Regions from separate parts of the Arthrobacter sp. SE2 genome, predicted to be linked through region 1. Evidence: riboswitches for the same ligand, from Rfam matches in the RefSeq annotation. Region 1 holds a riboswitch; each other region holds the start of a gene.
What was found. A riboswitch is a leader RNA that binds a small molecule or an ion and turns the genes downstream of it on or off. The one in region 1 is predicted to bind S-adenosylmethionine.
Positions count from the first base shown of each region.

Region 2: linked by a shared signal. The riboswitch ahead of AC4CS3_RS18405 (DUF1737 domain-containing protein) and the one ahead of AC4CS3_RS12740 (hypothetical protein) in region 1 are both predicted to bind S-adenosylmethionine.
Region 3: linked by a shared signal. The riboswitch ahead of metX (homoserine O-acetyltransferase MetX) and the one ahead of AC4CS3_RS12740 (hypothetical protein) in region 1 are both predicted to bind S-adenosylmethionine.
Region 4: linked by a shared signal. The riboswitch ahead of AC4CS3_RS01020 (aminotransferase class V-fold PLP-dependent enzyme) and the one ahead of AC4CS3_RS12740 (hypothetical protein) in region 1 are both predicted to bind S-adenosylmethionine.

Region 1 covers NZ_JBZAYA010000008.1:67,144-74,637, reverse strand. Annotated here, with positions in the region: gene AC4CS3_RS12765 (purine-cytosine permease family protein) at 1-227, shown strand, start outside; gene AC4CS3_RS12760 (polysaccharide deacetylase family protein) at 239-1,186, shown strand; gene AC4CS3_RS12755 (matrixin family metalloprotease) at 1,357-2,277, opposite strand; gene AC4CS3_RS12750 (VIT1/CCC1 transporter family protein) at 2,324-3,502, opposite strand; gene AC4CS3_RS12745 (hypothetical protein) at 3,768-3,956, shown strand; gene AC4CS3_RS12740 (hypothetical protein) at 3,995-4,309, opposite strand; SAM riboswitch class IV at 4,324-4,443, opposite strand; gene AC4CS3_RS12735 (sodium:solute symporter family protein) at 4,578-6,110, opposite strand; gene AC4CS3_RS12730 (helix-turn-helix domain-containing protein) at 6,414-6,989, shown strand; gene AC4CS3_RS12725 (ammonium transporter) at 7,260-7,494, shown strand, end outside.
Region 2 covers NZ_JBZAYA010000015.1:50,914-58,407, forward strand. Annotated here, with positions in the region: gene AC4CS3_RS18370 (DinB family protein) at 243-689, opposite strand; gene AC4CS3_RS18375 (SLC13 family permease) at 850-2,046, shown strand; gene AC4CS3_RS18380 (hypothetical protein) at 2,154-2,723, shown strand; gene AC4CS3_RS18385 (hypothetical protein) at 2,748-3,305, opposite strand; gene ocd (ornithine cyclodeaminase) at 3,515-4,546, opposite strand; gene AC4CS3_RS18395 (Lrp/AsnC family transcriptional regulator) at 4,709-5,140, opposite strand; gene AC4CS3_RS18400 (hypothetical protein) at 5,196-5,555, shown strand; SAM riboswitch class IV at 5,626-5,738, shown strand; gene AC4CS3_RS18405 (DUF1737 domain-containing protein) at 5,749-6,006, shown strand; gene AC4CS3_RS18410 (rhodanese-like domain-containing protein) at 6,003-6,413, shown strand; gene AC4CS3_RS18415 (O-succinylhomoserine sulfhydrylase) at 6,414-7,494, shown strand, end outside.
Region 3 covers NZ_JBZAYA010000002.1:180,929-188,422, reverse strand. Annotated here, with positions in the region: gene AC4CS3_RS03640 (class II fructose-bisphosphate aldolase) at 1-57, shown strand, start outside; gene AC4CS3_RS03635 (DeoR/GlpR family DNA-binding transcription regulator) at 81-872, shown strand; gene AC4CS3_RS03630 (histidine phosphatase family protein) at 887-1,567, opposite strand; gene AC4CS3_RS03625 (CPBP family intramembrane glutamic endopeptidase) at 1,669-2,433, shown strand; gene AC4CS3_RS03620 (VOC family protein) at 2,535-3,173, opposite strand; gene AC4CS3_RS03615 (bifunctional o-acetylhomoserine/o-acetylserine sulfhydrylase) at 3,420-4,736, shown strand; SAM riboswitch class IV at 4,897-5,012, shown strand; gene metX (homoserine O-acetyltransferase MetX) at 5,026-6,147, shown strand; gene AC4CS3_RS03605 (hypothetical protein) at 6,149-6,589, opposite strand; gene AC4CS3_RS03600 (SGNH/GDSL hydrolase family protein) at 6,657-7,494, opposite strand, start outside.
Region 4 covers NZ_JBZAYA010000001.1:209,211-216,704, forward strand. Annotated here, with positions in the region: gene rsgA (ribosome small subunit-dependent GTPase A) at 1-467, shown strand, start outside; gene hisN (histidinol-phosphatase) at 527-1,339, shown strand; SAM riboswitch class IV at 1,501-1,613, shown strand; gene AC4CS3_RS01020 (aminotransferase class V-fold PLP-dependent enzyme) at 1,649-3,073, shown strand; gene AC4CS3_RS01025 (class I SAM-dependent methyltransferase) at 3,124-3,900, shown strand; gene AC4CS3_RS01030 (metal-dependent transcriptional regulator) at 3,930-4,643, shown strand; gene AC4CS3_RS01035 (MFS transporter) at 4,714-6,159, opposite strand; gene AC4CS3_RS01040 (hypothetical protein) at 6,240-6,614, shown strand; gene AC4CS3_RS01045 (hypothetical protein) at 6,751-6,891, shown strand; gene AC4CS3_RS01050 (S1C family serine protease) at 6,956-7,494, opposite strand, start outside.

The DNA.
Region 1 (7,494 bases):
TGTACGGCGTTCTGCCGATCATGCAGGGCCCCATCGCCACGGCCATGGGCGGGATCGACTTGTCCTGGCTGGCAGGCGGGCTCGTTGCCGCGGCGGTTTACGGCGCACTAGGCCCACGGGTTCATGCCCGATACCTTCCGCTGCCGTCCGCAGGCGCGGTTTCCTCTGCAGCCGCGACGTCGCAGCCCCTTGCGGAAGACGCCGTCGCCAATCTGGTCAACGACTGAGAGGAACCCCGATGACCACCAACGCTTTCCCTGACGAGGCACACCCGATCACGTGGCCCGAAAACTTCAAGGCGGCGGCGTCGTTCACGTTCGACGTCGACGCCGAATCGTGCACCATTGCGCACGATCCCACAAGCACCAGGCGCATGTCCCTCATGAGCCACCAGTCCTACGGCCCCCGGGTCGCCGTTCCGCGCCTCCTGAAGATCCTCGGGCGCCAAGAGATCCAGGGAACCTTCTTCATCCCGGGGTTCACGGCGGAAAGCTACCCGGACGTGGTGCGGCGGATCGTCGACGGCGGCCATGAAGTCGCCCACCACGGCTACCTGCACGAACCCATGCAGGGAATCGATGCCGCCACCGAGGCCAGCTACCTGGATCGCGGGCTCGAAGCCCTCGCGAAGGTAGCCGGGGTCAGGCCGGTCGGCTTCAGGGCACCGTGGTGGGAGCTGAACTGGCACTCGCCGGCGCTGCTCGCGGACCGGGGCTTCCTCTACGATTCAAGCCTGCTCGACGGCGATGCCCCCTACCGCATGGCGGTCGCCTCGGGTGATTCACGGGACATTGTTGAGATTCCGGTCGATTGGGCCCTGGACGATTGGGAACAATACGCGTTCTACCCGGGAGTAACAGGAAGCGGCGTCATCGAGAGTCCGGCCAAGGTCTTGGAGATGTGGACCCTCGAAGCCGAAGCCCACCACGCCCAAGGCAGTTGCTTCGTCTTGACCAACCACCCGTTCATCTCCGGCCGTCCATCCAAGGCCGTTGCCTTGGAGCGGCTGATCGAACGCGTCAAGGCCATGGACGGGATGTGGGTGACCACTTTGGAGCGGATCGCCGAACACGCCATGGCCACGGTCAACGAGATCCACAGCCATGCCCGGATCGAGGTCCCCTCCTACCCAGGCGCAGGAGCCAGCTTCAAGCCTGCCCGTTTGCTGGAAGCCATCCCCAGATAGCTCAACCCGTCCCCGCCCAACTAACTCGCAGTTGTTGTCGTTATCAGGGCTCAAAACGGCATCTAATGCGTGGGCCCACGCCGCAAGGGTTCCCTGGCCGAGCTTGCGAGGCAAGGGTGGCGGTGGGGACTAGTTGGGTGGGGCATAGCTCAGGCAGGGCCTCGACTGGGCTAGAGATCGCTCCGGCACGGGGCCGTGTGGAGTTTGTAGAGTCCGTTCAGGTCTCCGGCTGCCAGGCCATCCGGGGCGCCGATCTCCGGATACATGAGCTGGATGGGGTCCTCTACGTGGTCAAGGCCCACGACGTGGCCAAGTTCGTGTTGAATCACGGCGGAGACGTAATGCGCGCCCCCGGGGACGCCCAGCAGTTCCGTGATTTGCGGGGCGTCGAGGTCCAGGCTTCCGGAGACGTAGCTCTTGGGTCCGGTGCCGAAGCTGTACATGGTGCTGCCGCCGGTTCCGATAACGGTTCCTGCCAACGCCGGAGCCGCCGCGGGCGTGGTCCAGGAAATCAACAGCGGTGCCCAACGATCTCCATAGAGCGCGGGCTGGTAGGGCTTGCGCTTCTCGGAGGGGCTTTCCGTGCTGGGGCCGTCGTCAACGAATTTGAGGCCGGTGGCGGCAGCGATCTTGGCGATGGCGTCGGCGATGAGCCCCTCGGATCCGGCCGGGGCGAGGGCTGCGTTGACCACGTAGTGCAGCGGCCGGCACGGAGAGTAGCCAACGGGGGTGCCGTCGGCGTTGGTGGCCAGGAATTTGTAGGAGCCGCTGGCTGCCGCAGGCTTCGCGGGGGAGCCGAGCGGCTGCCCGGCTTCCTCCAGTCCAGGCGGTGGGGTATCCGGCGCACGAGCCGCCTTTTGTGGTCCCTGCCCGGGAGCCCCGTCCTGCCCGGGCGTGTTTGCGGTGGCATGGGCAGAAGGGGTCAGGTTTGGAAGCAAACCTGTGATGCCGGGGCCGCCGCGGAGGAATCCACTGACAAGCACGGCTACGGCAGCAACCGCCGCCACCACCAGCAAGTTTCGGAACAGCGCCAGAACGGTACTGGGGCGCTTGGACGGCGGACCGCCGTCGTAACCGTAGTTTGAATGCAAGTCTTCCCCCAAGTCCCTGCACCGGCGCCCCGTCGGGCCGGCGCTACTAACCGATGACTGCGCCGAAGACGAGTCCCAGCCCATACGTTGCCGCCGCCGCACCGAGCCCGATGGCCAGCTGCCGGAGGCCGCGGGTCAGCGGCGAGGTTCCGGACAACAAGCCGACGACGGCGCCGGTCGACAGAAGCGCGATGCCCACCAGCGTACCGGCCACAGCAAGCGCCGCGAAGCCCGTCATGCCGAAGATGAACGGCAGGATGGGCACGATGGCGCCCGAAGCGAAGAAGCAGAAGCTCGAGATTGCGGCGCCCCAGGCGGAGCCTACGGCCTGGTGCTCATTGACGGTTTCTTCCACTTCGGGGTGGAGCGAGAGGCTGGGATCGCAATCGCAGCTGTAGAGGCCCATGCGTTCGGCGGCCCGGTGTTCGGCGGCTTCGCGGGACATGCCCCGGGCCAGATACACGAGGACCAGCTCATTGTGCTCGATGTCCAGTGCAGGGGCTGCGGTCAGCGTGGCCTGGGTGGGCCGGGTGGCCTTGAGGAGCTCGAGTTGCGAGCGGACCGAGACATACTCGCCGGCACCCATGGACAGGGCGCCCGCCAGCAGGCCCGCGATGCCGCTGAACAGGACCACGGTGGCGGGAACGCCGGTGGCCGCCATGCCCATCACGAGGGAAAGGTTGCTGACCAGGCCATCATTGGCGCCGAATACGGCGGCGCGGAAGGTGCCGGACAACCTGTTGCGGCCGCGCGTCGCCAGGCCGCGGACTACTTCTTCGTGGATCTGTTCGTCGGCCGCCATGGCGCGGGTCGCTGCTGGATCCTTCGCGTAAGGCGAGCGGCCTTCAGCCCGTTGGGCGAGGGCCAGCACGAACACAGATCCGAAGTTCCGGGCCAGGAAGCCGAGCATTCGGCTTCGGACCGAGGCCGCCTTAGGCATGCCGGCATGTTCGCCGAGGAGCTTGAGCCAGTGTGCCTCATGGCGGCCTTCAGCCTCTGCGAGGGCCAAGAGGATTTCGCGTTCCTCGCCGTCACGACGCTGCGCCAGTTGGCGGTAAACGGCGGCCTCGGCTCGCTCATCCGCCAGGTACTGCCGCCAGCGCTTGATGTCCGACGACGACGGGGGAGTCTTGGGGGCTGCTACGTCTTGCGATGGACTGCTTGAGTCCTGCGGATTGTCTGAATGCGAGTTGTCTGGATGCGAGGGTTTTGTGTGCGGTTGCACCGGGACTCCTGGGTTGCTGGGGCGGGCTTCATCGCCTCATTGCGGCTCCACTCTATCGCCAATTTCCGCGGTTTTTCGGCCGGTAATCCTCACTGGAGAATTTAGGTCCCCCTCAAAAACAGGAGGCTCCCGGGAAGCCTTGACCGCGGCTGGGGGCAGTGCTGGGATGGATGGACAGGGTCCACGAATTGGCGGGGTAGCGCTGGACGGTTGCCTCCTATGCCTGTGCGATGGGCTCAGCGGCACGTCGAACGGAGGTTGCACCATGGACAGCACCGAGACCCACGCCCGCCACCCCGACCGTCCCACGGTCGAGGCCGATCCCGCCTATGACTACAACGAGGACCTGGCGGTGGACGAGGACTGGGAGGACCAATCCGAGGTTCTTGACGACGACGAGCGGCCGGTTGCCCTCGATGCCGACGAACACCGTGAGGCTGAAGATATCGAATAGCCCCGGCTCGCTAAACCCGACGTGCTAAACCCTGGCAGCTAAAACGCGCTCAGGATGAAGTGCTTCTGCACGCCTGCCCGGTGCCCGGTTGCCGCCACCGTAAGGGTGAGTTTCCGTGTCGCCGGGAACCAGCGGGCGGGCTGGACCGCCTTTGAGAGCGCTTCGGTGATGAGCCGCGGCTCATGATGCCAATAGCGTTCCAAGTTCCCGTCCACCACGAACGTGATGGAGCCTTGGGACAGGTCGACGCCTGGAATCACCCGGACGAACTCGTCCACCCGCCGGGGGCGGGGCAACAATAGGGTGCCAGACTGGGTGGTGCGGTCGGCGCCGGCGCCGTTTTCGAAAGGCATGGCCTTCTCCTGTGGAGTTGCTCTTGCCCGTTCGGTTGTCTCTGGTCCGAGCCGGGCCGCTTCTTCATCCGAACCACCCGTGAACATGGGGTTGGCGTGTGGCAAGTCGGAGCTTGGCACCACATCTCTTGAAGCTCTTCCTACTGTACATGGAACGGTACAATCGCTGCCCGGTATTAAGGCCCGGTAGAAACGGTTCCAAACGGCAGCGGCGCCGCACCCTCGAGGAGAAGGTGCGGCGCCGCCGTCGTACTTGGTTCTGTGAAGCTTAGTGGCTGGCAACCGGGTGGGCTTCCAAGGGGAGTTCCTCCACGGCCGCTCCGGCAACGCGGCGGTCCCAAGCTTCGCGGACCGCGGGCTCGGTTGGCGGGGTCAGCAGGGAGACCACAACGTAGACCAGGAGCGAGGCGCCGAGGCCCCAGTAGATGGGATCGTTGGCGTAGACGCCGTCTTCGCTGGGGATGATTCCCGTGGCGTAGGCGATCAGCAGGCCAAGCGTCAGTACGGACCCGACTGCCATGGACCAGGCCGCGGCAATACCGGTGCCGCGCTTCCAGACCAGGCCGCCCAGGATGGCAACCAGGAGTCCACCCACCAGGATGTCGTAGGCAATGGTCAGGGCCACCACGACGTCTTGCGCCGCCATCGAGATCAGCACGGCCACGATGCCCAGGCCAAGGACCCAGTACCGGTTGGCCTTGACGTCGTGCTCGGGGTTTTCGGTGTCGTCGGTGTTGATTGTCTTGCCGAACCAGCTGGCCACGAACGGGACTACGTCGGCGCGGGCAACGGTGGCCGCGGCGATGAGGGCCCCGGAAGCGGTGGACATCATGGCCGCGACCGCCGCGGCCATGACGAGGCCGCCGATGCCGATCGGCAGGATGTGGGTGGCTACCTCGGCGTAGACAACATCCTTGCCAAGGGCCTTCACGTCGATGTTGGGCAGGGCCACGCGGGCGGCCAGGCCGATCAAGGCGCCGGCGACGCCGTACAGGACGCAGTAGATGCCGGCAGTGGCGCCGCCCCAACGGGCCACCTTGGGGGTCTTGGCGGTGAAGACGCGCTGCCAGATGTCCTGGCCGATCAGGAGGCCCAGGGTGTAGACCACGAAGTACGTGACGATGGTCTGCGCTCCGATGCCGTCCAACTGGAAGAAGCTGGCGTCAACCCGGGCACGGATGCCGTCGAAGCCGCCGGCGGCGTTGAGGACGAACGGGAGCATGAGGAAGAAGATGCCCACAGTCTTGATGATGAACTGCACCTGGTCGGCGAGGGTGATGGACCACATGCCGCCGATGGTGGAGTAGACGAGGACGATTGCGCCGCCGACGGCGATGGCAAGCCAGCGCTCCCAGCCGAAGAGGACAACGAAGATGGTGGCGTAGGCGCCAGTGGACGTGGCGCACAGCATGAGGGTGTAGGCCAGCATGACGATGCCGGAGGTCTGCGTGGCGCGCTGGCCGTAACGCAGGCTCAGCATCTGGGAGACCGTGTAGATCTTCAGTCGCTGGATGGTGCCGGCGAAAAGCAGGCTCAGGAGGAGCACGCCCGAACCGATCGCGACCACCAGCCACATGCCGGAGACGCCGAACTTGTAGCCGAGACCGACGCCGCCAACCGTCGATGCGCCGCCGAGGACGACGGCGGCCATGGTGCCGGTGTAGAGCATCGGACCGAGGCGGCGTCCTGCCACCAGGAAGTCGCTATTGTTCTTGGTGCGCGACTTGCCCCACCAGCCGAAGGCCAGCATGGCGAGCAAATACACCACCACGATCGCAATATTGATGAACGAAGAGTCCACGGTTGGCTCCTGAAAGTGATGCGCAGAGCTCCGGGGGATTCCGACGCCGGTCCGCTGGGTTTCGTGCGGGGTTGCGGAAGGTCTCTGCGCTGGTGATTGGGGAGAGTAGTCTGTGATGTATGCCTCACAAACAACACTTGTTGCCTATGAGGATACGTAGTGATGCGAGTAACAGTCAAGACGCTGTCTTGCGCAGCGGACTCATCGGCGGCCCTCCAGCTAGCCAAAGGCCCTGCCACGCGGGCGATCCGGCTACTATTGCTGCAATGACAGGGCCGCATAAACGGCCTGAAAGGTTCGTGAATGAAGGCTCTCCCCGTTGAACCGAGCAACGTCCCCGTTGCCATCGGTTCCAGAATCCGCGCCGCCCGCCAATCGCAGCGGCTCACCATCGAGCAGGTTGCCGACGCCACCGGCCTGACCAAAGGGTTCCTGAGCCGTGTGGAGCGTGACCTGACATCGCCGTCGGTCGCTTCCCTTGTGACGCTTTGCCAAGTTCTTTCAGTGTCCATCGGAGACCTTTTCGCTGCACCGGAGACGCACCTGACCCGGCGCGACGACGGGCCGCGGATTTCGCTCGGTGGCCAGGGCATCGTGGAGCGGCTCCTGACTGCCCGATCGGAACGGCGGTTGCAGATCCTGCAGGCCTCCATCGAGCCACGCGGCCGCGGAGAAGCCGAGCTTTACGCCGTCGATTGTGACGTCGATGTCCTCCACGTCGTCAAGGGCCGGATCAAATTGATCCTCACCAACGAGGAGTACGAGCTCGAAGAGGGAGACACGCTGTCCTTCCCGGGCCGCGAGCCGCACACCTGGGTCAATCCGACGGACGAGCCCGTCGAGGTGCTCTGGATCCTGGTGCCGGCAGCCAGCCGCTGACGCTGGCGCCTTGCCCACCCGGCGTACGAGGCCGACACGCGGCGTGTTACACGCCTGAAACATGACTGACTTCCGGATTTAACCCTAGGGCCTTTGGTGTTACGTGCCTGAAATGAACCGTGCCGAAGGCTGAAACAGGCCGACTGTACGTTCGAGTCAACGCAACTTGTCAAGGTCGGTAACCCGTGAGGTACCAGGACCTGTTCGTTTTAAAAATGGTCTCGCCGTGCGGGCGCCATGGAGCGCCGTATATGCAGGAAGGCTCCCGAAATGAACCCAGTATTCTTCAGCGTAGGGCTGGATGTGAACCCCCAGACCCTCGATCCCGGCGCAACAGCCTGGATGCTTGCAGCTTCCGCCCTCGTTCTTCTCATGACGCCAGGTTTGGCGTTCTTCTACGGCGGCCTGGTCAGGATGAAGTCCGTCCTCAACATCATGATGATGAGCTTCGGTGCCATTGGCGTGGTCGCGGTGGTCTGGGCCCTGTGGGGCTACGGACTCGCGT
Region 2 (7,494 bases), on a different contig from region 1:
TGATGCGTCTCCGCGCGAAACGCTTTGACGCTTCGCAATCCCCACGGGATTCCGAACAATTGTGTTTTGGACAACCAGTGCCCCAATTCGGATCATATGGACCAAGGCTCAACGGGTCGCGAGTAATGGCTACTGGACTGCTTACGGGAATCGAGAATCGACACTCCCCTACTACCTACCGGAAAGTAATCGCTCTCACCGGGACTCGAGAGCGCCCGAACGCGGCGACGAGCACCTCGTCTTTATCCCCGGCTGAGGATCTGCTCGCGCAGGATGTCTGCGTGCCCGCAGTGTTGCGCAAGCTCGCGGAGCATGTGGAGGTACACCCAGCGCAGTGGGAGCGGACCGCGTCGGTTGCCGTTGAGCATGTCGTCGAGGCCCAAGGACGATGTCGCCTGGCGCGATGCTTCGCATGCCTCGCGGTGTGCTTGCTGGATCGTGGCGATCGTGTCGCCGTCATCGAGGATAAAAGACTCATCCGGCGTCGCAGGGATACCGATCTCGGCCCGGGAACGGCACGTTATGGCTTCGTCGAACCAGACCTTCTCCACGAAGGTCGCGTGTTTCACGAGGCCAAGCAAGGTGGTCCGGGACGGCACCAATGACCGCCGGGACTGTTCTTCCGTCAACCCGTTCAAGCAGTCATGGAGCGCCCGCCGGTGCTCGTCGATAAATGCCTCGAATTGCATCCGAATGGGCTGGTTGAAGATGTTCTCGGCAAGCGTCACGGTTGCACCTATGTTTTCCGTCAGGCAGGGACTCAGTCAGTATCGACGTGATACGAGCTTAGCGTGGCGATGATTGCCGTCCTTGGTCCGAGGATCGCACGCTGGGGAATAGACTCCGTTCATGCGTCTGGCGATCATTGGAGCGGTCCTGCTTTTGGCGGGTGCCGTGGCGATCGCCACGGGCGCCCTGCCTTTCACCGATCTCATGGCACTCGTGGATCGAGTGGCTCCCATTCTGCTGTTCGTCGTCGCGATGACGGTTGTGACTGAGCTGTGCAGTGAGGCCGGGGTGTTCCTTTGGACTGCCCGCCGGCTCCGTTATTGGGGCCGCGGATACAGCATTCTCTTGTGGCTGTTCCTCGCGGTCTTTGCGACGCTGAGCACTGTCTTCCTTTCCCTGGACACAACGGCTGTGCTGCTGACCCCGGTGGTGGTCAGCGTTACGCGGCAAGCCGGGCTGCCGGCCCTGCCTTTCGCACTGACGACGGTCTGGCTGGCCAACACGGCAAGCCTGCTGCTGCCCATTTCCAACCTGACGAACCTTCTGGCGCAGCACAGTCTTGGCGGTATTACTCCTGGCGGGTTTGCTGGCCTGATGTGGGCGCCCTCCCTTGCGGCCGTCGTCGTACCGCTGCTGTTCATCGCCATCGTCTTCCGGCGGGATCTGCGCAACCGCTATTCACGGATCCCGGTCGGGCGGAGCAGGCCTGACCAGCCAGCCGGCGCTGAATCCAGGCCTGCGGCGGACCGGGTCCTGCTCGGGTGCAGCGCCGTGGTTCTGGCGCTGCTGCTGCCCGCATTGGTGTCCGGAGTCCCGGTATGGATCCCTGCCCTGGCCGGGGCTGTAGTGCTGGGCGTGGTGTTCGCGTTCCGGCGCCCGCGGGTTCTCAAGGTGACCCTGATTCCTTGGTCCTTATTGCTGTTCGCTTCCGGCCTCTTTCTGGTGATGGAGGCCGCCAGGCATCTGGGGGCTTCTGTGTTGCTGAGTCAGGTGGCCGGACAAGGCCAGGGCTTCCTGGATCTGGTTCGGCTCGCCACGACGGGCGCCGCCGGCTCCAATGTCCTCAACAATTTGCCTGCGTACCTGCTCGCAGAACCGCTGGCGGGGACCCCAGTGCGGATGGCGGCGTTGCTGATCGGAGTCAATGCGGGCCCGATCATCACGCCTTGGGCCTCCCTGGCAACCTTGCTGTGGCACGACCGTCTGATGCGGATGAACGTCCTGATTACGTGGAAGGGCTACGCGATCTTCGGACTGATGGTTGCTCCTCTGACCGTGTTTGCCGCAGTAGCGGTGCTGGCAGTCACCGGACAGTGAGGGCGTTCGGCGCGTGCCGGCCCCATCGCCGGGCGCGAAGAATCAGGACAGAATATAGAACAGCTCGGCCGTACCGCCGGAACCCCGACACGAGAAGGATCTGCCTCATGCTCAGCCTGCAGGACATCGATGACATCGTCCTCAACGGAGGGATTGTCGTTGACGTCGCCGGGGAGAAAATCGGCTCAGTGGAGCAGGTTTTCACCAGCGGTGATTCCGGGGATCCTGTCTTTGTCACCGTGCGGACCGGCCTGTTCGGCATGTCCGAGTCTTTCGCCCCGCTTTCCGGAGCCAGCCTTGAGAATTCAGTGATCAGGGTGGCTTTCGCCAAGGACAAAGTGAAGAACGGCCCGCGCATCGAGAGCGACCGCGGCGTGATCACGGAGACGCAGGAACAGGAACTCTACAACTATTACGGGCTCGCGACCGAGGCCCCCAACGAAGGTGCCGCGGAGGAAACCGGTGCCTACGATGGACGGACGGTGCCTGAGTCCGCGGCTGGGGAGACCGAGCCGGAACCGGGCCCCCCACCCCCGCCCCGGCATCCGCCGCGTCCGCCGCACGGCGGTCCGCATCCGCCGCACCTGCACAAACATGTACCCCACCCCCCGCACCCCGGCCCTCCCGCGCCGCATCGGCCACCTGGGCCCTCGGCGGAACCGGAAGACATTCCATAACCGTCGCCCGCGTGCCGGAGGATTTCAGCCACCGGCCGTGATCCTCACAGCAGCGACGCCCCCGCCTGTTGAGGCGGCGGAAGCACCTGAATAAGCCCGCATTACTAGAACCTGGACATTGACCGACGCAGGCTGCAGCTGAACAACTCGCGAGTAGGACGTAGCGCAATCGATCGTCTGATCCTGCGGGGCAAGGCCGATCCGTGGATCCTGGGCGATGACAAGGTGGACATCCGAGGCGCCAACACAGGCTGCGGTCAGAGTATACGGGCCCGCGTCCTCGACCCTTGCACTCTTTCCAACCCCGCTAACGGCGCCGCCCACACCGCCGGAATCCTCCAGGATCACCGCGCCGGAGGCTCCCCCGAGAAGTTGCTTGGCGGTAACGAGGTTCCTGGCTTCCAGCGCTACGGTTGCCTGATCCTTGGTGGGCAACGGCGCCCGCGGAGGGGAACTCCGCGTGGGCCCGGCAGCGGGCCGGGGATCGCCGGCGTCGGTATATTGACAGCCGGACAAACCGGCCGCCAGCAGCAGCCCTGCCAGTAATACCGCTACGGTTCTGGTTCCCCCATGAGCCACCATGAATCCGAGTGTAGCGGGCAGGCAAATTTAGCATGGCGACCCTATTGTGCCGCCATGCCCTCAGTAGTTAACTAGTTGCGGCCGGTCAAGCTTGTTAAACGTCTGGTGCGCCGGTTCTGGGGCCGGCGCACCAGACTTCCCCAACTAACTCGCATTTGTTGTCGTTTAGCGGCCTGTAAACGACAACAACTGCGAGTCAGTTGGGCTTCTCAGGATCCGATGGGAGAAAGTGCCCGCACCAGACCGAAAAGGTCCTTGGGGTCATCGGGGTTCGCGACGAGGTCGATCTCCTCGAAAAATTCCGAACCCTCAACGGCATCGCGCAGATACCGCAGGGCGGAAAAGTCCTCGATCGCGAAGCCCACGGAATCGAAAATCGTGATCTGGTCCGTGGCGGTGCGGCCCGGCGCGTGCCCGCACAGGACCTGCCAGAATTCCGTGACGGGAAATTCGGCGGACATTTGTTGGATCTCGCCTTCAATCCGCGTCTGGGGATCGTATTCCACAAAGACATCGCCGAGGCCCAGGATGGCAGCGTCGAGTTCGGTCTTCCCTGGGCAATCGCCACCGATCGCGTTGATGTGAACACCAGGCGAGACCTGGGCAGCCGTCAGGATGGTGGCATTCGCCTTGTCCGCCGTGCAGGTGGTGATGACATCGGCGCCCTCCACTGCAAGGGCCGCCGAGCCCGCGATGGTGATGTCGAAGCCGAGGGGAGACATGTTCCGGACGAACTTCTCCATCGCAGCCGGATCCGTGTCCCAGATCCTGACAGTGTTTATGCCCAGGGCCGCCCGGAAGGCCAGGGCCTGAAACTCCGATTGGGTTCCGGTCCCGATCATCGCCATGATGCGGGCATCGGGGCAGGCGAGTTTCTTCGCGACCATCCCGGACGTGGCCGCCGTCCGCAGCGCTGTCAGCACAGTCATCTCTGCGAGGAACGTCGGGTAGCCGTTATGGACGTCGGACAGGACACCGAAAGCTGTCACCGTCTGGAAGCCACGCGCTGGATTCGAAGGGTGTCCATTTACATACTTGAAGCCGTATGTTTCCCGGTCGCTGGTGGGCATCAACTCGATGACCCCAAATGGCGTGTGACTTGCCACCCGCGGAGTCTTGTCAAAAGATTCCCACCGCCGGAAGTCGTCTTCCAAGTATCGAATCATCTCCGAGATGATGGTCTCCGGGCCTCGCCCGGCCGTCCAGCGAACCATATTGCGGACATCGACAAAGCGCGTCATGTGCGCTCCTTTCCCTTACAAGCACTGTTGCTACGAGGCTACGGAGCGGCGATATGCATCCACAATTGCCAAAGTACGTACTTTTCATTGAAAAGCTGGACAAAATGATGAACACGTCTTTACATAATGCTCATTGGATACAGGCGTCCGTCATCCGGACGGCTACCGCAGGACGGAACTGAGCAACAGGCTCGTCTCGCTATTGACGATCCCCTCGATGCCGCGGATCCTGCCCAACACCTGGTCAAAGTCGCTGAGGCTTTCCGTGCGCAGCTCGGCCACGAGATCCCAACCGCCGTTCGTGGTGTGCAGCGCCCAAATCTCGGGAAGCCCCCTGAGCTGGCGAATGACTTTGTCGGCCGATCTTCCCTCCACTGCTATGAGCGCAATAGCCCTAATCGCAAGTGGATCGACCTCGTCGCGCACCCTGGCAGTGAAACCAACGATGGTTCCCGAGGAGACAAGACGCTCGAGCCGGCTATTCACAGTGGCCCTGGCTACGCCCAGCTTACGCGCGAGGCTCGCCACGGACGCCCTGCCGTCCTCCCGGAGGGCGGAGAGGAGCTGACGGTCAAGGTCGGTGAGTGCTGCCATAAAGATAAACGTATCGCCCATTCCCCAAGCGGGCCTGAGTCCGTAGGGTATCGACATGAGCATCTACATCAGCCCCGACTCTGCTGCATGGTCGCTGACGGCCATGGCGACTGGTGCGTCAGCGGGATCAATCGATGATGCAAACGGCATGTCCAACTTGGTGAAGGAAATCTACGAGACAGAAGGTTTCGAAGCCCTGTCGGGTGTGGTTTTTGCCTTGGCTCATCACAACAGCCTCTCGCTGCACGCGCTCGCCACGGCCACCGGGATATCCGTGCACGAGTTGCTGGAAATCCGGAAGCACCAAGGTTCCACTTTCCATTACTCGCCTACGGGAGTAGCGTCGCGGTTTGACGCCATTCCACCCCGGATCCAGGCAAGCCTTGAACCGCTGCCGAAAGAAACCGACGCCTAAGACCCCCGGTTACGGAACATGACGACGGCCGGTGATGCAGGCCGCCGTCGTGGATGTTATTTTCTTCTTGAGTAATGAGCACCAGCGCGAAGCCCTGACTTGCTGGTCGGCAACCCTCTCTCCGGCGGGGTGCCTCAGGTGACTACTCGGCGTATCGACACTTTCGAACTGCAAGCGTGACTGAGGAGCACCAATGCCTGAACCCACCGAAGAAAAACTCTCGTACCGTCTCATCACGGGCCCTGACACGAAGGATTTCTGCGAGCGGATCTCCACCGCCCTCGCGGAGGGATATGTGTTGCACGGCAGCCCAGCCGCGACCTTCAACGGCAGTGACGTGATTGTGGCGCAGGCCATCGTCCTCCCCGCAGCGATCGCCAGCGCGGACGCAGCAGTTGCCAATGCAGTAGACCAGCTTGATGAAGAGTTCGACGGCGAGGGCCACGCATGAGCTATGCAGGCGACCTCAGCCCGCACGACGCCTGGGCCAAACTGGAACAAGGCGCCATCCTGGTGGACGTCCGCACCGAAGGCGAGTGGGCACACATCGGGATCCCGGACACCAAAGCCACCGAGAACGATCCCTTGTTCATCCAGTGGAACCTGGCCGGCGGGATCCCCAACTCACGCTTCATCGACGATCTGAAGCAGCAGGCTCCGGAAGCGGACGGCACCGAACTGGTCTTCCTGTGCCGCTCCGGCCAGCGTTCCATCGCCGCTGCGATCGCCGCAACACAGGCCGGCTACACCGCCTACAACGTCCTCGAGGGCTTCGAGGGCGAACCGGACCGCTACGGCGAGCGAACCGTGAACGGCTGGAAAAACCGTGGACTTCCGACGAACCTGGGGAACATCTAAGTGACTTTCAATCCTGACGCCGCCGGCTGGAGCCCTGACACCCAGGCAGTCCGCGGCGGTCTTGACCGCACCAACTTCCAAGAAACGTCCGAGGCCGTCTTCCTGAACTCCGGCTTCGTCTATGAGTCCGCCGCAGCCGCAGAGCGCGCATTCACGGGCGAGGACGAGCGCTTCGTCTACTCCCGTTACGGCAACCCCTCCGTGGCCACTTTCCAGGAGCGACTCCGCCTGCTCGAAGGCACCGAAGCGTGTTTCGCGACGGCGTCGGGCATGTCCGCTGTCTTCACCGCCCTCGGTGCGTTGCTGGCCGCCGGCGACCGCGTGGTTGCCGCCCGCTCGCTCTTCGGTTCCTGCTTCGTGATCCTCAACGAGATCCTGCCCCGTTGGGGCGTCGAGACCGTCTTCGTGGACGGCCCGGACCTGGACCAGTGGCGTGCCGCATTGTCCGAGCCGACAACGGCAGTGTTCTTCGAGTCGCCGTCGAACCCCATGCAGGAAATCGTGGACATTGCAGCGGTGAGCGAACTAGCCCACGCGGCGGGCGCTACCGTCGTCGTCGACAACGTCTTCGCCACTCCGCTGCTGCAGCGCTGCGGCGATCTCGGCGCGGACGTGATTGTCTACTCGGGCACCAAGCACATCGATGGCCAGGGCCGGGTCCTGGGCGGAGCAATCCTGGGCACCAAGGAATTCATCGACGGTCCCGTGAAGCAGCTCATGCGGCACACCGGGCCGTCGCTTTCCGCGTTCAACGCCTGGGTCCTGACCAAGGGCCTGGAGACGATGGCGCTGCGCGTCAATCACTCCTCGGCGTCTGCGTTGCGGATCGCCGAATGGCTTGAGGAACAGCCGGCCATCAGCTGGGTCAAGTACCCGCTGTTGAAGTCGCACCCGCAGTTCGAGCTCGCCGCGAAGCAAATGAAGGCCGGCGGAACCGTGCTCACCTTCGAGCTGCTCCCCTCTGCCGGGCGATCGGCGAAAGAGGCCGCCTTCGCGCTGCTGGACGGGCTCGCCGTGATCGATATCTCGAACAACCTGGGCGACTCCAAGTCCCTCATCACCCACCCCGCCACCACCACGC
Region 3 (7,494 bases), on a different contig from region 1:
GACGCCTTGGTGTTGGAAACCGCACGTCTGCTGACGCTGTTCGCGAAAGTGAACTAGTCCCAATTTCCGGAAGGTTCGTGATGACCCGCAACGATCGACTGACAGCCATCCTTGATCTCCTCGCCGAGTCAGGGCATGTTGAGGTCGAGGATATCGTGACCCGACTGGCCGTCTCGCCGGCCACGGCACGCCGTGATCTGGACAGCCTCGCCAAGCAGCGGCTCCTAAGCCGAACCCGTGGCGGAGCAACCACAGGATCGGTCGCCTACGAACTTCCGGGGCGCTACAACAGGGATGATCACGCCGAGGCAAAGCAGCAGATTGCCTTGGCAGCCTCGGAGCTCATCATGCCCGGGGCCGTGATCGGACTCAGCGGCGGCACCACCAATACGGCCCTGGCCCAGGTGCTGTCCACCCGCGAAGACCTGAACGCGCCCTCCAACAGGCCCATGCTGACGGTGGTCACCAACGCCATCAACATCGCTGCCCAGCTTGCCGTGCGTCCCAACATCAAGATCATGGTCACCGGCGGCATCCTGAACCCGCGTTCCTACGAACTTGTCGGGCCCTACACCGATGTCATCATGCAGAAGGTTGCCTTGGACATCGCCTTCATCGGCGTCAACGGAGTCGATCCGAAAATCGGCCCCACCATCACCGACGAGGGAGAAGCCATGGTGAATACCGTCATGGCCCGGCGCGCCACCGACTCCTATGTCCTCGCCGACTCCACGAAGATCGGCAAGCGTGCCTTCGCGGCCATGGCCGGGTACGATTTCCGCCGGCTCATCACGGATTCGGGCATCACGGCAGAGGATAAAGCTGCATTTGAAGCCGGCGGCACCGAAGTAATCGTGGCCAAGGACGCCTAACGGCGTTGTGCCCGTCAGAAGACCATCGGGGGAGCGTTCAGCACGGTTTCGTCCGTACTGCGCTGCACCCACTGGCTGAACGGCGTGTCGAGATCGTATTTGTCCTGGTCGTTGCGGATAAGTGTCCGTAGCTCCGCGTTGCCCGGGTTGTTGAGGGACTCGAAGTACTCCACCGACCAGTGGAACCATCGCATGCAGAAGAGCCGCATGGTGAGGCCATGGGTTACCAGCAGGGTGTTGGGCGCGTAGTGGGGTTTTTCCCAATGCCGGTACAGGGTTTCCATGAAGGACGAAATCCGGTCGTAGACATCGGAGCCTGATTCGCCCTCGCGGAACCGGTAGAAGAAATGCCCGTAGAGGTTGCGGAGCTCCTTCTGGTCCCCGATGTCTCCGGCAATCTGGAAGTTGGCCCAGTCCTGTTCACGCAGCCGGGGCTCCTCGATGACCCTTTCCGTGAGGCTGCCCAGATTCAGTGCCTCGAGGGTCTGGTATGCCCGAAGGTACGGCGAGACGTAAACGCACACGGGTTCGTCGTCGAGCTTCCTGCGCAATGCCTCACCCGCGGCCCGTGCCTGCTCGATGCCAAGCCGCGTCAGCGGGATGCGGTAATCGGGCACACGGTTGTAGATGGAAGTGTCGGCGTTGGCGGCGGACTGGCCGTGCCGGATCATGAAGATTCGTGCTGGCGCGCTCATCCCACCAAGCATAGGGTCAGGAGACGCCCGGTCCATGCAAGCGGACATCCGGGGAGCCGGCTCCGAGGGAAACATCAGGCAAATGCAGGCAAGATAGGAGCATGCTCCTAGCCTCAACGCGCCGGTTGCGCGCCGAAGTACTGATTGTCCTTGGCCTGTCCCTCGGCCAATCGGCCGTGTACTCCGTGGTGCAGTTGCTGGACAAGATGACCCAGGGGCCTTTGGCCCATGCGACGTCCACCCTCAACCGCTCGCAGAGCACGCGCGGGTACTTCGATCTCACCTACCAGCTGTTGGATATCGCGTTCGCGCTTGTCCCTGTGGTGTTGGTGTTCTACTTTCTGTCTTTGCATCGCCAAACGGCGGAAAGCCCCTCGGGTTTCACCCGGCTGGGCTTCACCTTCGCCCGCCCGGGCCGCGACGCGTTGCAAGGACTAGGCCTCGCCGCGCTGATCGGGATCCCGTCGCTTGGCCTCTATGCGGCCGGCCGAGCCCTGGGGATCACGACAGCGATCATCCCCAGCGGCCTGGACTCCTACTGGTGGACCGTGCCGGTGCTGGTCCTCTCCGCGGTGCGGCACGCCGTCGTCGAAGAAGTGATCGTGGTGGGCTACCTCCTGGACCGGTTCGGGAAGTTCGGGTGGAGCACCCCGCTGGCGATCTTGCTCAGCGCGCTCCTTCGCGGCAGCTACCACCTGTACCAAGGCTTCGGACCTTTCATCGGCAACGCCGTCATGGGCCTCGTGTTCGGCTGGATATACACGAAGACCAAAAGGGTCATGCCGCTCGTGGTGGCCCACGCCCTCCTGGACATTGTGGCGTTCGTCGGCTTCAGTGTCTTCGGCAAGGCCATCGGGCTGGGCTAGGTGTCGAGTTAAAAGGTTTCGGCCGCCATTGCGGGGTGACGTCATTGGCACCCGCATAATGGCGGCCGAAGTTTTCCGGGCCTTCCTGGCCCGTTGGTCCGTCAGATCGTGACGGCTCCGTTGGCGGTTTCGAACGTTACCGACATGATTCCCGGCGTTCCGTGCGGAGCCATCCATTGGACTGCGACGTCCTCAAGCGGCTTCTCCACGGGTTCTCCGAGCCATTCGGTAACCCGCTCCGCGGAGCCGGCAATGGTGAGGCTGGACATCTTGACGTCGCTTGGGTACACGAGGGACGGGTGAAGCGCAGGGTCGCCCTCCCAGCGGAGCAGGTACGGAACCTGGGGATCGGCGATGAGTCCCAGGATGCCGATCTGCGACCAAACGAGTTCGCGGCCGTCCGGAAACTTGCGGTTGCCGGGGACAGCAGCGCGTCCGAGCCGCTGTTCGAACGGGCTCAGGTCGTCAACAGCGACGCACCAGCCCATCCAACCGCCTCCTGCGGCGGAGCGTGCACGGACTGCTTGTCCAAAAGGTGCCTTGTCGGATGCCGGGTGGTCTAGGACCTCGACAACTTCGAGGTATTTGTGGTCAGCAAGGGGGATGATCATGTTCCGGGTACCGAAGCGCGGATGCACTCCGCCCCGGACTGCGTCCACTCCCAATGCTGCGGAAATTCGCTCGGTGGTGGCCAAGAGGCCATCTCGTTCACAAGCGTAAGAGACGTGATCCATGCGCATGGCTTCATCTTGGCACTTTGTGATGGAGCTCTCAGCTAAGTCAAGCCTAACCAAGGTGGGATGTATCGAAAAGGCGGCTCAGAGTCACTTCAGGACGCGCCGGGACCGAAAACTACCGTGTTCGTCACAAAGCTTCCGGAGCCCGCAACACCGTCCCTAGACTGGCGGCAACCGAACGCCGGCGGGCTGAATACTTCAGCCCGGCAGGTTGAAGCACGGCAAAAGCCCAGACAACCAGGAGTCCGCATGTCCCAAGGATGGTCATTCGAAACGCGCCAGATCCACGCCGGCCAGGAGCCGGACGCCGCCACCGGCGCCCGGGCGCTTCCCATCTACCAGACCACTTCGTTCGTCTTTCCCAGCGCGGAAAGCGCGGCCAACCGCTTTGCGCTGGCCGAGCTGGCGCCCATCTACACCCGGATCGGCAACCCCACGCAGGATGCGGTGGAACAGCGCATAGCGAGCCTGGAGGGGGGCCTCGCGGCACTCCTGCTGAGCTCCGGGCAGGCCGCGGAAACGTTCGCCATCCTCAACGTCGCCGAGGCGGGCGACCACCTGGTCGCCAGCCCGAGCCTCTACGGTGGCACGTACAACCTGCTAGCGCACACGCTGAAGAAATTCGGAATCTCAGTCACCTTCGTCGAGGACCCGGACAACCTCGACCACTGGCGCGACGCCGTGCGGCCGAACACCAAGCTGTTCTTCGCCGAAGTCGTCTCCAACCCCCGCCAGGACGTTTTGGACATCGAGGGCGTCTCCCGCATCGCGCACGAAGCCGGAGTCCCGCTTGTTGTGGACAACACCCTCGCCACGCCCTACTTGATCCGGCCGATCGAGTGGGGCGCGGACATCGTGGTGCATTCGGCCACCAAGTACCTGGGCGGGCACGGGTCCGCCATTGCCGGCGTCATTGTGGACTCGGGCAACTTCGATTTCGGCAAGGACCCCGGGCGGTTCCCCAACTTCAACACTCCGGACCCCAGCTACAACGGCCTGGTCTATGCCCGCGACCTCGGCAAGGACGGTGCCCTCGGCGCGAACCTCTCCTACATCCTCAAGGCCCGGGTCCAGCTCCTGCGGGACCTCGGCTCGGCGGTTTCCCCGTTCAACGCTTTCCTGATCTCCCAAGGAATCGAAACCCTCAGCCTGCGGGTGGAACGCCACGTGGAGAACGCCACCAAAGTGGCGCAGTGGCTCGAAGGGCGCGACGACGTCGAATCGGTCGCGTACGCGGGGCTGCCTTCCAGTCCGTGGTTCGAACGCGGGCGGAAGTACGGACCCCGCGGCACCGGCGCGGTGGTGTCCTTCACCATCCGCGGCGGGATCGACGCCGGCAAACGCTTCGTGGACGCCCTGGAACTGCATTCGCACGTGGCAAACATCGGGGACGTCCGATCCTTGGTCATCCACCCCGCGTCCACGACACACAGCCAGCTGACCCCCGAACAGCAGGCCGTGGCCGGAGTGACCCCGGGCCTGGTGCGGCTGTCCGTCGGGATCGAGCACATCGACGACATCCTCGCCGACCTCGAGTCAGGATTCCGGGCAGCGAAGGGCCGCTAGTACCGCTCCGGATGGCGCAGGAGGCCGGCGGGCGACGCCGCATGAATCTTCGCCGGCTGGCCTCCTTGGTCACTGCTTCGTGAACAAAACACGGTCAAGTGTCACAAAGGTGTCATAATCTTCGTCAGGAGGGGTCCGGTTTTCCTAGACTCTTCCTATAGGTCATGAGTGCCAGCGACAGCCCCGGCTTGCTGGCCGGCAACCCTCCAATCGCGGCGGGGTGCCCCGGGTGAAGACCTGGCCCTTCGCTGTGTTGGCGGCGGGCAAGCGCGATGTGAGGTGTCAACGAATGACAATTGCTGCAACAGCCATACCCCTTTCCGGTACCCAGGACGGAACCCTCAAATATGTTTCCGTGGGCGGGCTCGAACTGGAGGCCGGAGGTTTCCTGCCGGAGGTCCTCCTTGCGTACGAAACATGGGGGCGGCTCAACGCCGACGCTTCCAACGCTGTCCTGGTGGAACACGCCCTGACGGGCAGCACCCATGTGGCCCGTGGCGAGAGCGACGAAGATGGCTGGTGGGAGCAACTCGTTGGTCCGGGCGCCACCATCGACACGGACCGCTACTTCGTGGTCTCCGTCAACATCGTGGGAGGCTGCTACGGCAGCACCGGGCCGTCGTCGAGCGCTCCTGACGGCAGGCCGTGGGGCTCCCGCTTCCCGCTCGTGACCCTGCGGGACAGCACCGTGGCCGAAGCCCGGCTGGCCGACGCTTTGGGGATCCACAGCTGGCACACGGTCGTGGGCGGGTCCATGGGCGGTGCACGCGCACTGGAATGGGCCGTCAGCTATCCGGACCGCGTCAAGCGATGCGCCGTGATTTCGATCGGGGCGTACAGCACTGCCGAACAGATCGCGTTCGCGCAGGCCCAGACGCTCGCCATCCGGCAGGACGCCGACTTCAACGGCGGCGACTACTATGGCCAGGCCGCGCCCGAGGCAGGGCTGGCCCTTGCCCGGCGGATCGCCCACATCACCTACCGTTCGGCGGATGAGCTGGACTTCCGCTTCGGCAGGAACGCCCAAGGCGGCGAGGCACCCCTCCAGGCTGCCGCATTAGGGGACCGAGGCCGTTACCAGGTGGAGAGCTACCTCGACCACCAGGGCAGCAAGCTGGTCCAGCGCTTCGACGCCAACAGTTACATCGCCATCACCGAGGCCCTCATGAGCCACGACATCACCCGCGGCCGGGGCTCATTGGAGGACGCGCTGTCCGTGGCAACGGCGAAGTTCTTCGTTGCCTCGGTGGACTCGGACCGCCTCTACTTCCCGGAACAATCCCACGAGCTGGCCAAGGCCTTGCCGGGAGAAGTTCCCGTTCACGTGATCGAGGCGCCGATCGGGCACGACGGTTTCCTCACCGAGATCGGCCAGCTCGGCCCCCAACTGCGCGAAGCTTTCTTCGGCTGAATCAGCCGTTCATGATCTCCTGGCGGAGCTTCATGTAATCCTCCATGGCGATTTTCCCGTCGCTGTAGTCCTGGTCCAGTTCGGCCAGTTTCCGTGCCCGGTAGCCTTGGGGCGCGCTGTTCGGCTGGGGCGCGCTGTTCGGCTGGGGCGGGCTGTTCGTTTGCGGAGCAGCCGACGACGGCGGAGCGGCCTGCGGTACGGGCGTCGGCACCGGGGGTTGCGGCTCAGCCGGGAAGATTACCGGGGGTTGCTCCGGGTATCCGACGGGGTAGTTCTGTGGAGGATAGGGCTGACCGGGGTAGTTCTGTGGAGGATAGGGCTGACCGGGGTAGTTCTGTGGAGGATAGTCCCGGAGCCTGCGTTGGCGCGATCGGTTGTACATGCGGATCCCCATCGGAATCAGCCAAGAGCAGACGATGATCCAGAAGATCAAATTGTTCACGGTAGAGGCCTCCTAGGTCTTTCACCAGCTTAGCCTCGCTCCCTGTGACCCGCCCTGTGGTTCCCGCTCAACTCCGGGGCAGGAAGGTGTCGGCAGGACCGAAGACGGGTCCCGGCGTCGGGCGTTTCGGCAAGATACCGTCGCCGGAGGACTGGTGCCGGATCCGCCGGATGACCCAGGGGACAAAATACTCGCGTGCCCATACGAGGTCGCCCGAGCAGGCTTCGCGCCAACTGCGCTGGGGGAGCGGCTTGGGGAACAGCGGCTCGAGGTTGTGCGGCACATTGAGTGAGTCGAGGAGCATCGCGGCGATGGTGTGGTGGCCGAGCGGCGAGAAATGCAGGCGGTCTTCGTCCCACATCTGGGAGTTGGAGAGTTGGCGCAGGGACCACATATCAGCGATCACGGCATCGTGGCGGCCGGCCACGGTGCGGAGGTTTTCGTTGTAGATGGCCACCTTGCCGCGGATCCGGCCAAGTACTGACGACACGGTGTCCGGGCCGTTGAAGAGAACCACGGTGGCGCCTTCGGAACTCAGGGTCTGTACGGCGGCATCGAGTTTCTCGGCCAGGGCGTCGGGGTCGCCGCCGGGACGGATAAGGTCGTTGCCGCCTGCGGAGATGCTCACGAGGTCCGGCTTGAGGTCCATGCACGGGCCAAGTTGTTCGTCGAGGATCTGCTGGAGCAGCCGCCCGCGGATGGCCAGGTTGGCGTAGGCGAAATCCCGGTGTCCCCTGCTCAGTTCCTCGGCTACGCGGTCGGCCCAGCCGCGATGTCCCCCTGGATTGTTGGGTTCCGGGTCGCCGATGCCTTCGGTAAAGGAATCACCCAATGCCACGTAGCGCGTCCACGGATGAATCCGCTCGTCCGGCTTTGCCTCCACCGTGGAATCAGTGTCACTCACG
Region 4 (7,494 bases), on a different contig from region 1:
TGCGGGACTACCTCGACGGCAAGGTCACCGTGCTCCTGGGCCATTCCGGCGTCGGGAAGTCCACCATGGTGAATGCCCTCACCGGCGCCGAGCGCGCCACGGGCGGGGTCAACGCGGTGACGGGGCGCGGACGGCACACCTCGTCCTCTGCCCTTGCTCTGAAACTCAGCGACGCCCCTGGCGGCAGCTGGATCATCGATACGCCCGGCATCCGCTCCTTCGGCCTCGCCCACGTGAACCCGGACCGCATCCTGCATGCCTTCCCGGATCTGGAACCCGGAACCGAAATGTGCGAGCGAGGCTGCAAGCACGATGCTTCCGCGGTTCGATGCGGACTGGATTCCTGGGTCGCCGACGGCCACGCCGGCGAGGCAGGCCCGGCCCGCTTGGCGTCGTTGCGCCGGCTCCTCGGCGCGGACCCGCGCATGGAAGCCCAGGAGACCAAGGAATTGGGTACCGTCAACTAACTGCGCGCTTGCCGTCCTACCTCCCCGGCTCACCGGCGAATAGACGGTAGTTTGGAACCATGACCCAACCCGATTCGAGCTACAACGACGACCTGCGGCTGGCACACGTCCTGGCCGACTCCGTCGATTCCCTGACAATGGAGCGGTTCAAGGCCCTGGACCTCCAGGTCGAGACCAAACCCGACCTGAGCCCCGTCACCGATGCAGACAAAGCCGCCGAAGAAGCAATCCGCGGGCAGCTCTCCCGTTCCCGCCCCCGCGACGCCGTCCTCGGGGAAGAATTCGGCAGCACGGGCCACGGCTCGCGGCGTTGGATCATCGATCCCATTGACGGGACCAAGAACTTCGTGCGTGGCGTACCCGTCTGGGCTACGCTGATCGCCCTCGTGGACGAGGGCGAGGTAGTAGTGGGGCTCGTGAGCGCTCCGGCGCTCGGCAAGCGTTGGTGGGCGGCCAAGGGCTCGGGCGCCTACATGGGCCGGTCGCTGGCCGCAGCCACCCGGTTGAAGGTTTCCAACGTGTCGCGGCTCGAAGACGCCTCGCTTTCCTACTCCGAGCTTTCCGAGTGGAAGCAGCACGATAAGCTGGACAACTTCCTGGGCCTCGAGAACGATGTCTGGCGCAGCCGTGCGTACGGCGACTTCTGGTCCTACTGCCTCGTGGCCGAGGGCGCCGTGGACATCGCCGCCGAGCCGGAACTCCAGGTCTACGACATGGCGGCTTTGGTGCCGATCGTGACGGAAGCCGGGGGGCGCTTCACGTCCCTGGACGGTGCGGATGGTCCCTTCGGCGGAAACGCCGTGGCCACTAACTCGATCCTGCACTCCGAGGTCCTCAAGAGGCTCAACCCCGAGCTCGACGACCTCCTCTAGTCCGCTCTCTCCACTGAATAAACGACGGCGGACGCCCACTTTTGGGGGTGTCCGCCGTTTTTTCTTCGGCAGAAGGCACACTTTTCCGGCGGTGTAATAATCCGCTTAACAATCGCCGGTCACATTGGAATGAGCCTTGCTGGTGTCCTACGCTCTTTACAGGTCACGAGTGCCAGCGCGAAACCCCGGTTTGCTGGCCGGCAACCCTCCATCGCGGCGGGGTGCCCCGGGTGACGACCCGGCCGGTCCGGAACGGATGCGGCAAGCGCGGACCCCCTGCACGCAGGGGTCCCTCTTGAGTGAGGTCCCATGAGCACAGCCACATTTACTTCCCCGGCTCTTTCGCTGAACAACGAATCTGCACAGCACCGCGGTGAAACCCTCCCCCGGGCATCGCGCCCGCTCGCCGCGGTCACCGGCGCGGAGTTGCAGGCACCCTTGATCCAGGGCGGCCACATCCGCTACGCCAACCTTGACTACGGCGCTTCCGCACCTGCGCTGACCGTGGTTTCCGCGTACCTCAACGAGATCCTGCCGTACTACGCGAGCGTCCACCGCGGCGCAGGCTATGCCTCCCAAATCAGCACCTCGGTCTATGAAAACGCCCGCAACATCGTCCGTGACTTCGTTGGCGGCCGGCCGGACGATTCGGTCATTTTCACTCGCAACACCACCGATTCCCTCAATCTACTGGCCGGCTGCCTGCCAGTTGAGGACGGTCGACACATTGGCGAAGTCCTTTACCTGGACATTGAGCACCACGCCAATCTCCTCCCGTGGCAAAGTGTCCCCCACCGCAGCATCGTTGCCGCGGGAACGTTGTCCGAGACCGTCGCCAATGTCCGCACGGCGCTCTCCCACGGCGGCGTCAGCCTTCTGGCTGTCACCGGCGCGTCAAACGTGACCGGCGAAATCCTGCCCATCAAGGAACTCGCTGCCTTGGCCCACGAATTCGGGGCGCGGATTGTGGTGGACGCGGCGCAACTCGCCCCGCACCGCAGAATCGACATCGCCGCAGCGGATGTCGACTACTTGGTTTTCTCTGGGCACAAGCTTTATGCACCGTTCGGCGCAGGTGTCCTGGTGGGTCGTCCCGACTGGCTCGACGCCGGCACACCGCACCTGGCCGGAGGCGGGGCCGTCCGCGAAGCGCGCCTCGATTCGGTCAGCTGGGCCACAGGACCGGCCAGGCACGAAGGCGGCTCGCCGAACGTACTCGGCGCGGCCACCCTCGCCCGGGCCACGCAGGTCATTGCCAGCCTCGACCACGATGAATGGCACGCCCACGAGGCCGCCATCCGCTCGCATCTGGTCGACGGCCTCAAGGAAATCGACGGCGTGACCGTACACCAGATCTTCAGCGACACGGATCCCCAGGACACCATCGGCGTCGTGAACTTCTCGCTCCAGGGCTACGACGCCGGACTTGTGGCTGCCTATCTTGCGGCCGAGCACGGCATTGGCCTGCGCGACGGACGCTTTTGCGCCCACCCGTTGCTCAAGCGCCTCGGCCTTCCCTCCGGATCCCTGCGAGCCAGTTTCGGCGTGGGCTCGCGCTTGGAAGACGCCACCCGGCTCATCGCGGGCATCCAGGCGCTCAAGAGCAATGGCCTCGGCTGGGACTACGTGGTGGATGCCGGCCGGTGGGTGCCGGCGAACGACCACCGAAGCTACCCGGAGTGGGCTCCCAACACTCCCGGGACCGCGGGCGCCGCTCCCTGCAGCACCGACTGATTGCGGTAGATTCGTAGGGTATTTTTCCTGTCCTACGAAGGAGTTCCTGCGTGGCCCCGCGACCCAAAGGCACGTCAGCTGGCCCGAAGCTCTATGAGGAGCGGCGCCTTGAACTCGGTCAGAGTTTCCAGGACGGCGGAGAACACTATGACCGTGTCAGGCCCGGCTACCCTGCGGATTCAGCTGACTGGCTGCTGCCTGAAGGCGCGCGGGACGTGGCAGACATCGGCGCCGGCACGGGGAAGTTCACGTCGCTCCTTGTCGAGCGCGGGCTGGCTGTGTCCGCAGTGGACCCTTCCACGGACATGCTCACCCAGCTGCGCAAAACGTATCCACAAGTGGTCGCCCTGGAGGGCACGGCCGAGGCAACTGGACTGGCGGACTCAGCATTCGACGTCGTCAGCGTTGCCCAGGCCTGGCACTGGTGCGATCCCCTCGCCGCCAGCACCGAGATCGCCCGGATCCTTCGACCCCAGGGCGTTATCGGCTTGATCTGGAACCAATTGGACACTTCAGTGCCCTGGGTCCATCGCTTGTCCCGCATCATGCATGCCGGCGATGTCCACAAACCGGACTTCCGGCCTGTGGTGGGCCCGGAGTTCGCCGGGCTTGAAAGTCACTTGACGCGCTGGGAGGATCCCGTGACTCCGGCCGATATCCTCGAACTCGTGAAGTCGCGCAGCTACTATCTGAGGGCGAATGACGCCACCCGGGCCAAGGTCATGGGCAATCTTCAGTGGTACCTCTTCGAACATCTGGGCCATGCCGAGGGCGAGGTCATCCCGTTGCCTTATCTCACGCAGAGCTGGCGGGCGCGGAAAGTCTGATTCGGCCGGTTCACGATAGGCTTGGAACCGTGAAGACCAGTGCGCCCTCCTCCTCGATCGAGGACTACGTCAAGGTCATCTACTCCTTTACGGAGTGGCAGGACAAACCCATCACGTCCTCACAGCTCGCGCAGCGGCTCGGTGTCGCCAATTCCTCCGTCTCGGAGATGGTCCGCAAACTCAAGGACCAAGGCCTGGTGGACCACCAGCCCTACAGCGCCATTACTTTGACCCCCCAGGGAATGCAGCTTGCCCTGGGCATGGTCCGCCGGCACCGCCTGATCGAGACCTACCTCGTGAGGGAGTTGGGCTACAGCTGGGATGAAGTCCACGACGAGGCCGAGATGCTCGAGCACGCTGTCTCGGACACGTTCATCGATCGCATGGCCGCCAAGCTGGGCAACCCCGGACGCGATCCCCATGGTGACCCCATCCCCGCTGCGGACGGTTCGGTGAGCCTGCCGCATGCGCACCGGATGATCGAGCTCGACGACGGCCATTCCGGGAAGATCACCCGGATCAGCGACGAAAACCCGGAGCTGCTGCGGTACCTGTCTGCCGAGGAAATCGACCTCGATGCCAGCATCGAGGTGATTGGCCGCAAACCGTTCGGCGGTGCGCTGGTGGTGCGGATCGGAAAAGGTCCGGGCAGCCGCGACTACGATCTCGCCGATGAGGTCGCCTCGGCGCTCTGGGTGGCCACGGACGCTGTCCACGAAGGCTGCGTCCTCGCGGAACGCTGACGAAGCTGTGTACTGAAATGCCCGTGTCTTAGAAAGCGTGTCTTAGAAAGCGTGTCTTAGAAAGCGCTGTTCAGGCGCGCTGGGCGGCCGTCCCGCCGTCGTCGGCGGCTGGACCTTCCGGAGAGTCCATCACCGCAGCGCCCAAGACCGGGTTCCGGATCCCGACGGCGGATGCCGCCGCCCCGAGGAAGAACAGCACAGCGGTGACCACCACGGCGTTCATGAGACCTTGGCGGGTGAAGACCGGGCCGATGATGAGCCCTGCAAATGCGATGCAGATCAAGCCTGCGATGCGGGCCACGGCGTTGTTCACTGCGGAGCCGATCCCTGCCTCTTCAGTGGGTACCGCGCCCAGGATGGCCGCAGTGAGGGGCGCCACCAAGGTGCTGAGGCCGATCCCGAAGACGATCTGCCCGGGCAGCACTTGCGTCCAGTAGTTCAAGGGCTCCTGGACGGCCAACGTCATGAGAAAACCGATTCCACAGATGAACGGGCCGGCCGCCATGAACCACCGCGGACCGTACCTGCCGGCGAGTCCGCCGAAGAATGAGGCCGTGAGCATCAGGAGGACCGTCGCGGGGAGCAACGCGATGCCGGCAGTGGTTGCTTTCATCCCTCCCACTTGCTGCAGGTAGATGCCTACGGCGAAGAAGCCGAGGGACAAGGCGCCGTAAATGGCCAGCGTGGCGATGTTTCCCCAACCGAAATTACGGATCCCGAAGAGCCGAAGGGGCAGCATTGGTTCCGGGGTCCTGGCTTCGTGGACCAGGAAGAAGACCAGGCCAACGGCTCCAACGACGAGAGGCATCCAGACCACCATGTTGCTCCAGCCCATGCGCCCTTGTTCGATGAAAGCGTAGACCGGGCCACCGAGTCCCACCATGGCCAGGAATGCGCCGAGGTAATCGATCTTCTTGCTTGTGTCCGTGGCGGCATCGGACTTCCGCAGCCCCGCGAGGATCGGCCAAACGGCGACGGCCGGAATCACATTGATAAAGAAGATGACGCGCCAGGACAGCAGGTCGACCGATGCGCCGCCGATCAGCGGGGCAACGATGGCGGCCGCGCTGGTCCAACCGGACCATTGGCCGATTGCCTTGGACTGCGCAGGCCCGGAGAAGAACGTGACGATCATGGCGAGCGAACTCGGGACAAGCAGTGCCCCGGCAATCCCCTGCAGGGCCCTCGATATCACCAGCACCTCCCCGTTCCAGGCGAGACCGCACATGACGGAGGTGAGGGTGAAGCCGGCGAGTCCCCATTCCAGGATGCGCGCACGGCCGAAGTGGTCGGACAGGGATCCGGCGACCAGTATTAGCGCGCCGAGGGTCAAAAGGTAGGCGTCCACCACCCATTGCTGGATGACAAGCCCACCACCGAGTTCGCGGCCAATCGCCGGGAGCGCTAGGTTCACCACGAAGCCGTCCAAAATGGCGATGAAGGAAGCCACAATAGCCACAACAAGGACCCGCTTTTGGAGCGGAGTGCTTGGCAGCAGGGCCGCTGCGTCGGTCATGAGCACAGCCTACGCCTGCTTGTCCGCTCGCGTCCGGATTCCTGCCCGATCCTGCCACTGCGAAATTCCCGTATCGTTGAATGGTGATTAGCAGACGTGACGCCGCACTGGCCCTTGATATTTCGATGGAAATGGCCCAACGCCACGGCATCCCCTCCAGGCTTTCACAAGCCGAGCTGAGCGAGCTGCAAGACAATCCACCGCAGTGGCTCGTCCAATCCCGTGCCAACCGCACCGGCAAGCGTCCTGTTTGGGTGCACCTGAGCTGCGTCGTCTGCGGTTACACCGAGGCTGCGCGTCCCAAGAAATGGTGGCCGGACTTCACCTACGTATTCTGTGGCCACCACCGGAACAGCGAGGTTCCCGGAATCCTGCCCGGAGAGGTCCGCAGCGAGTACGAAGGAATCGGCTCGCGGTTCGTGGGCATTGTGGACGTCCCGGCTTCCGAAGCCTAGTTGCCCGGGCGTTGTTTCTGGCGCCTCCGGCCCCCGGTTGCTTTCGCCTGAAACAGGCGTAACTTACAAGGAGAGGGCCTTTCAGGACCCTCTTTGCAGGATCTTCACGGAAAGATCCGTAGTTAGGGAGCATGACATGCCTGACAAAGCGCCGCACCAGCACGAGACGAAAAAGAGTATCAAGTCCATCAAGGAGAAACGGGCAGTGAAGCGTGCCAAGCACGAATCCGACGCCGCCGTGGATCCAGTGGCCCATTTGAGGATGCGGAAGAAGTAGCAAAAAGCCGGAGCCATCTTGGCCCCGGCTTTTTAGCGGACAGGCTCCGTCGTGACCCGGCTCCTCATGAATCCGCGTCAGTCATTTCGCTGGGCACGGCGACAATCGCGTGGATTTTGCCGTCCCGGAGGACCGTCAGGAAGAACGGCTCCCCAATGGCCTGCGAAAACAAGAGTTTTTGAAGGCTCTCAGCACTGGATACGGCCCGCGACTGTGCACTGAGGACCAGGTCGCCCGCGAGCAGTCCTGCCCGCTCCGCCGGAGATCCGGCGATTACTTCCACCACCCGCAGCGCTTCCTTCTGGCCTGTCCGGATCACCGCACTCGCGTCCAGAGGTATAGGGGTGCTCACCAGGCCAAGGTATGCCCGGCGGACCCGGCCGTCCTTCAGCAGGGCGGCGATGATCCGTTGCGTGGTGGTGTTGATGGGCACTGCAAGTCCGAGGCCCAAACCAGCCACGGCGGTGTTGATCCCCACAATCCGCCCTTTGGTGTCGGCAAGGGCTCCCCCGGAATTGCCCGGGTTCAGCGCTGCGTCGGTCTGGATGACGTCCTCGATGACCCTGCTGTGCCGGCCGGACCTGACCGGGATGGAACGCCCGA